2 regions of the Actinomadura chokoriensis genome follow, and region 2 is predicted to be linked to the other one. Evidence: riboswitches for the same ligand, from Rfam matches in the RefSeq annotation. Region 2 holds a riboswitch; the other holds the start of a gene.

Region 1 (3,386 bases), on a different contig from region 2:
GGCGCTGATCTCGATCCGGATCCGGCCGCAGTCGCGGGAGGCGATCGAGTCGGCGCGGGACGGCATGGCCGCGATGCCCGAGGCCGTCGGGGTCTTCGTCGTCACGGGCAACGAGGACCTGCTGGTGCACGTGGCCGTCCCGAGCACCGCGTACCTGCGCGACTTCGTGCTCGACCGGCTCGCGCGGCGCAAGGAGTTCGTGGACGTGCGGACGACCGTCGTCTACGACTACGTCCAGCCGGTGGAGCAGGCCGAACTTCCGACGCCTGACCGGCGCTGACGCCGAACGTCCGGCAGTGCATCGCTCAGATGGCATGGCGCAGCCGAACAACTGACGCCGCTGCTTCCCACGACCGAACGAACCACGGCTGAACGAGAACGAATCCGCAGATCCTTCTAGCTTCGGTCGTATGGATCGACGAAGCAATCTGTCCGGGTCGCTGCTCGTGCTCGCGGCCGGGGTGCTCTGGGGGACGGTCGGGCCCGCGCAGGTCCTCGCCGGGCCGGACGCCGGTCCGGTGGCGGTCGGCGGGGCCCGGATCCTCTCGGGCGGGGTCGTCCTCGCCGCGCTGGTGCTCGCGGCGGACCGGCGCGCGTTTCTCTCGCTGGGGCGGCGGGCCCGGGGTCCGGTCGCGGCGGCCTCCGCGGCCACGGGGGTCTTCCAGGCGGCGTTCTTCAGCGCGGTCGACCGCACCGGGGCCGCCGTCGCGACGGCCGTGGTGTTCGGGCTGGCGCCCGTCTCGACGGGGCTGTGCGAGCGGCTCGTCCTCGGCACGCGGCTCGGCCGCCGGTGGTGGGCCGGGACGGCGTGCGCCGTCGGCGGCGTCGCGCTGCTGATGGTGCCGGGGTCGGCCGTCCACGTCGACCCGGCGGGCATCGGGCTGAGCCTCGTGGGCGGGACGTGCTTCGGCGTCTACACCGTGTCCGCCAAGGTCCTCACAGGACGGAACGCGGGCATGGCCGCCGCCGTGTCGGTCACGCTGCTCGCCGGGGGAGCGGCCCTGCTGCCCTGGACGGTCGCGGAACTGCCGGCCCTCGCGGAGCCGCGGTCGGCGGTGCTGGTCGCCTGGCTCGGGATCGCCGCGACGGCGGCCGCGTACATGTTCTTCGTCACCGGGCTCGGCGGGGTGGCGGCCGCGACCGCCGGGACACTCAGCCTCGCCGAGCCGCTGGTCGCGGCGGCGCTCGCGATCGCCGTCCTCGGCGAGCGGATGTCGGCGCCGGTCGCGGCCGGGTCGCTGCTCCTGCTGGGCGGGCTGTTCGTCGTCTCCGCCCCGGCGCGGGCGCGGACGGCCCGATATGATGGCGCGCACGTGACTGGCGCAGTCAAGGTGGAGACGACCACCGGGGAGCGAAACTAGTCCGCACGCCGCGCGCCTGGGTGTACGGGTCCCCTTCGCCGGGGCGCCCGAAAGTCCCGGCGCGAGCAGCGCGGAGGCTCACGATGCACCAACCGCCCGTCCCCCATCTGCAGGACCGGGATCCCGAGATCGCCGGGCTGGTCGAGGCCGAGGCCCGCCGCCAGTACGAGAAGCTCCGGCTGATCGCGTCCGAGAACTACGTCTCGCCGGCGGTGCTGGAGGCCACCGGGTCGGTCCTGACGAACAAGTACTCCGAGGGCTACGCCGGCAGGCGGTACTACGAGGGCCAGCAGAACATCGACCCGATCGAGCTGCTGGCGATCGAGCGGGCGAAGGAGGTGTTCGGGGCCGAGCACGCCAACGTCCAGCCGTACTCGGGGTCGCCCGCGAACCTCGCCGTCTACATGGCGTTCCTGGAGCCAGGCGACCCGGTGATGGGGCTGTCGCTGCCGATGGGCGGGCACCTCACGCACGGCTGGTCGGTGTCGGCCACCGGCAAGTGGTTCCGGCCCGTCCGCTACGACGTGCGCGCCGACACCGGGCGGGTCGACCTGGACCAGGTCCGCGACCTGGCGCTGAAGGAGCGGCCGAAGCTGATCTGGTGCGGCGGCACCGCGATCCCCCGGACGATCGACTTCCCCGCGTTCGCGGAGATCGCCCGCGAGGCCGGCGCGGTGCTCGCCGCCGACATCGCGCACATCGCCGGGCTGATCGCGGGCGGCGCCCACCCGTCCCCGATCGGGCACGCGGACGTGGTCACCACGACCACGCACAAGACGCTGCGCGGCCCGCGCGGCGCGATGATCCTGTCGACGGCCGAGCACGCGAAGGCGGTCGACAAGGCGGTCTTCCCCGGCCTGCAGGGCGGCCCGCACGACCACACGACCGCCGCGATCGCCGTCGCGCTGAAGGAGGCGGCGCAGCCGGACTTCGCCCGGTACGCGCGGCAGATCGTCGCGAACGCGCAGGTCCTGGCCGCCGCGCTGGTCGACCGCGGCTACGACCTGGTCTCCGGCGGCACCGACAACCACCTCATCCTGATCGACCTGACCAGCAAGGGGGTCGCCGGCAAGCCCGCGGCGCAGGCCCTCGACCGCGCCGGGATCGAGCTGAACTACAACGCGGTGCCGTTCGACCCGCGCAAGCCGTTCGACCCGTCCGGGCTGCGGCTCGGCACCGCCGCGATCACCACCCGCGGGCTCGGCGAGGAGCACATGCCGCAGATCGCGGAGTGGATCGACGAGGTCGTGCAGGGCACCGCCAAGCAGGACGAGGAGGTCGCCGGCCGCGTCGCCGGGAAGATCCGGGAACTGCTCGCGTCCTACCCGATGCCGGGCTGGGCGCCCGCGCCCTAGGCGGGCCGCAGGATCGTGATCATGCGCCAGGCTTCGGGGTCGGTGAGGGCCACCGTGTCCTCGCCGACCCCGAAGTCGCCGTACTGGGCGACGGTGCCGAGGCCGCCGGCGAGGTGGATCGCGGCGTCCAGCTCGGTGGCGGTCCAGAAGCGGTAGGGGACGACGTCGCGGATCACCCGCGTGCCGTCCCCGTCCGTGATCGTCATCGTGACGTGGTCGTCGGCGATCTGGGTGACGGGGTCGAGCCGGTCGGACGGCTCGCCCCACCGCACGCTCGCCCGGACGCCGCCGCGCTCGACCGTCCAGCCGGTGCTGACGCTCGGGTCGTCGCCGAGCCGGTCGCGGGGGTGCGACATCTCCACGACGTAGAGGCCGCCCGGCGACAGGTGCGCGGCGACGCGGCGCAGGTGCGCCACGAACGCGTCGAGCGTCATGAGGTGGGACGTCGAGTCGAGCATGGTCACGACGAGGTCGAACCGGCGGCCCAGGTCGAACCGGGTCATGTCGTCCTGGACGATCTCCACCTCGACGCCGGCGCGCCCGGCCTCGCGGGCGGCGTGGGCGCACATCTCCGGGTTCAGGTCGAGCGCCGTCGCGGCCAGCCCGCGCCGCGCGAACTCGCGGGCGTGCTCGGCCGGCCCGGCGGCCAGCTCCAGCACGGTCGCGGGCT
Region 2 (3,386 bases):
CATCGCGATGGGCCTCGTCCGTCCGCTGCCGCCGGTGCACGTCCCCCACCAGGGCCGTCCGCCGATGGACGGCCGGGTCCCCGGCGTCCGGACGGCGGAGACCCGCAGGCCGGGCCACGGCCACGGGCCGAGCCGCCCGGCCCCTAGCGCCGCCGGACGGAGGGCCAGCTGATGTGAACCTGCGGTCGCCCTCCCGGCAGCGCGTACGAGGGCGATCGCTGAACCTCCTGGACGGGGTCCGCGCAGGTGACGGCGCAGGGCCCCGCCCGGAGCAACGTGTACGGGGCCGCCACCTCGGTGCTGAGTGGCGGCCCCGTCCACGTGCCGGCGCCCGTGCGGAGGTTCGTCAGGCGGTTCGCTCGGCGGCTTCGACGACGTTCGCCAGGAGCATCGCGCGGGTCATCGGGCCGACGCCGCCGGGGTTGGGGGCGACCCAGCCGGCGACCTCGCGGACGTCGGCGGCGACGTCGCCGGCGAGCTTGCCGTCCACCCGGGAGACGCCCACGTCGAGGACGGCGGCGCCCGGCTTGACCATGTCGGCGGTGATGAGGCCCGGGACGCCGGCGGCGGCCACGACGATGTCGGCGGCGCGGGTGTGCGCGGCCAGGTCGCGGGTCGCGGTGTGGCAGAGCGTCACGGTCGCGTTCTCGGTGCGCCGGGTCAGCAGCAGGCCGAGCGAGCGCCCGACCGTGATGCCGCGGCCGACGACGGCGACCTCGGCGCCCTTGATCGGGACGTCGAAGCGCCGCAGCAGCTCGATGATGCCCTTCGGGGTGCAGGGCAGCGGGCCCGGCTGCATGAGGACGAGCCGGCCGAGGTTCGTCGGGTGCAGGCCGTCGGCGTCCTTGGACGGGTCGATGCGCTCCAGCACGCGCTGCTCGTCCAGGCCCTTCGGCAGCGGCAGCTGGACGATGTAGCCGGTGCAGGCGGGGTCGGCGTTCAGCTCGGCGACGGCCCGCTCCACGTCGTCCTGGGTGGCGGTGGCGGGCAGGTCGCGGCGGATGCTCTCGATGCCGACCTCGGCGCAGTCGCGGTGCTTCATGTTGACGTAGGAGTGGCTGCCCGGGTCGTCGCCGACCAGCACGGTGCCGAGCCCGACGGTCACGCCGCGGTCGCGGAGCGCCTCGACGCGCACCTTGAGGTTCGAGCGGATCTCGGCGGCCGTGGCCTTGCCGTCCAGAATCTGTGCCGTCATGCGTTCCTCCGCGTGGATCTCGCCGGTGCCCGGACGGCCCCGCAGGACCGAGCCCGGCTCGAGGTCCCGTCCACCCAGGCGCGCGGTGTCCGGACTGTCGTTCGCTCCCCGGTGGTGATCCACCTTGCCGCGCCAGTCGCGTGAAAACCCATGGTAACGGGCGAGTGGCACCCGGAAATCGGGGCCGAGTGGCCCTGCCGGGGCCGGTCCGGCGCCTTCTAGCGTGGTCGGCATGAGCGACGCATGGTTCGAGCGGCCCGTCCTGACCGGGCGGTATGTGCGGCTGGAGCCGCTGTCCCGCGCGCACACCGGGGGTCTGTTCGAGGCGTCCAAGGACCCGGACGTGTGGACGTGGCTGAACGAGCGGCAGCCCGCGACGGCCGACGGCATGGGCGTGCTGGTCGACAAGGCGCTGGCCGAATGCGAGCGCGGGGCGCGCCTGCCGTGGGCGCAGATCGACGCGGCGACCGGCGAGGTCGCGGGGACGACGTCGTACTACGAGATCGCGCCGTCCCACCGCGGGCTGTGCATCGGCAGCACCTGGATCGGCGCGCGCTGGCAGCGGACGGGGATCAACACGGAGGCGAAGCTGCTCCTGATGGGACGGGCGTTCGACGACCTCGGCGCGATCAGGGTCGGCTGGCACACGCACGTCCGGAACGAGCGGTCGCGGGCGGCGATCGAACGCCTCGGCGCCTCGTTCGAGGGCGTCCACCGCAAGCACCGGATCCGCCCGGACGGCTCGATCCGCGACACCGCCGCCTACGGCATGACGGACGACGAATGGCCCGCCGCCGCCCGAGCCCTGCGCGCACGGCTGCGGTAGCGGGAGGGGCTAGTCCTCGGAGCGGCTGCGCCAGGCGAGGACGCGGTCGGTGCCGTGCCAGCCGAGCTGGGCGGCGAGCATGGCGGCCACGAACGCGGCGAGCAGGCCGATCACCTGGCGGGAGTCCATCAGCAGGGAGTCGACCAGGTAGACCGATCTCAGCATGAGGGCCAGCAGCACGTCCATCGCGCCTCCATCACGGAATGCCCGCGCCGGAGTCAAGGGAGCGTCATGAGGGGGCGCGGCTGCGCCGAGGCTACCCGCAGCCGTCAAGTGCAAAAACCGCGGCTAAACCCGGTGCGACTGTGTTGCGCGTCACACCGGGTTCGCCGCGGTCCTGCGACCGGTCAGTGGAAGAAGTGCCGGACGCCGGTGAAGTACAGGGTGATCCCGGCCTTCCGCGCCGCCTCGATCACCTTGTCGTCGTTGACCGATCCGCCGGGCTCGACGACCGCCTTCACGCCCGCCTCGGTCAGCACCTCCAGGCCGTCCGGGAAGGGGAAGAACGCGTCGGACGCGCCCACGGCGGACGCGGTGCGCTCGGCGCCCGCCCGCGCGACCGCGAGCTTGGCGGAGTCGACCCGGTTGACCTGCCCCATCCCGACGCCGACCGTGGCGCCGCCGGCGGCGAGCAGGATCGCGTTCGACTTCACCGAGCGGATCGCCCGCCACGCGAACGCCAGGTCGCGGAGCGTGGCCTCGTCCACGGCCTCGCCGGTCTTCAGCTCCCAGGTGGACGGGTCGTCCCCGGGCGCGTCCACGCGGTCGACGCCCTGCAGCAGGACGCCGCCGTCGATGCGCCGGTACTCGGTGGCGCCGGCCGGGGCGTCCGGGCAGACCAGCAGCCGGACGTTCTTGAACCGGTCCTTCAGGACGGTGACGGCCTCGTCGTCGAACGCCGGGGCGATGACCACCTCGGCGAAGCTCTCGGTGACCTGCCGCGCCATGGCGGCGGTGACCGGGCGGTTCGCCGCGATCACGCCGCCGTAGGCGGACACGGGGTCGCAGGCGTGCGCCTTGCGGTGCGCCTCGGCGATGTCGGCGCCGACCGCAATGCCGCACGGGTTGGCGTGCTTGATGATCGCGACGCAGGGCTCGGTGAAGTCGTAGGCGGCGCGGCGGGCGGCGTCGGTGTCCACGTAGTTGTTGTAGGACATCTCCTTGCCGTACAGCTGCTCCGCGCCCGCCAGCCCGGTCTCGCCGGGCGAGCGGTACAGGGCGGCGCGCTGGTGCGGGTTCTCGCCGTACCGGAGGGTGTTCGACCGCTCCCAGGTGGCGCCGAGGAAGTCGGGCCAGTCCGTCTCGGCGGCGGTCTCGTCCGGGGCGTAGCTGCTCGCGAACCAGGAGGCCACGGCCACGTCGTAG

The links. A riboswitch is a leader RNA that binds a small molecule or an ion and turns the genes downstream of it on or off. The one in region 2 is predicted to bind ZMP and ZTP.
Region 1: another riboswitch for ZMP and ZTP. It lies ahead of ABFX46_RS28425 (serine hydroxymethyltransferase); the one in region 2 lies ahead of ABFX46_RS25040 (bifunctional methylenetetrahydrofolate dehydrogenase/methenyltetrahydrofolate cyclohydrolase).

Annotation. Positions count from the first base shown of each region.
Region 1 is NZ_BAAAMW010000015.1:144,085-147,470, reverse strand. Features, by position in the region: gene ABFX46_RS28435 (Lrp/AsnC family transcriptional regulator) at 1-280, shown strand, start outside; partial or broken gene ABFX46_RS28430 (DMT family transporter) at 411-1,211, shown strand; ZMP/ZTP riboswitch at 1,304-1,390, shown strand; gene ABFX46_RS28425 (serine hydroxymethyltransferase) at 1,445-2,716, shown strand; gene ABFX46_RS28420 (class I SAM-dependent methyltransferase) at 2,713-3,386, opposite strand, start outside.
Region 2 is NZ_BAAAMW010000012.1:127,686-131,071, forward strand. Features, by position in the region: gene ABFX46_RS25035 (FHA domain-containing protein) at 1-172, shown strand, start outside; gene ABFX46_RS25040 (bifunctional methylenetetrahydrofolate dehydrogenase/methenyltetrahydrofolate cyclohydrolase) at 347-1,195, opposite strand; ZMP/ZTP riboswitch at 1,261-1,345, opposite strand; gene ABFX46_RS25045 (GNAT family N-acetyltransferase) at 1,428-2,021, shown strand; gene ABFX46_RS25050 (hypothetical protein) at 2,031-2,207, opposite strand; gene purH (bifunctional phosphoribosylaminoimidazolecarboxamide formyltransferase/IMP cyclohydrolase) at 2,369-3,386, opposite strand, start outside.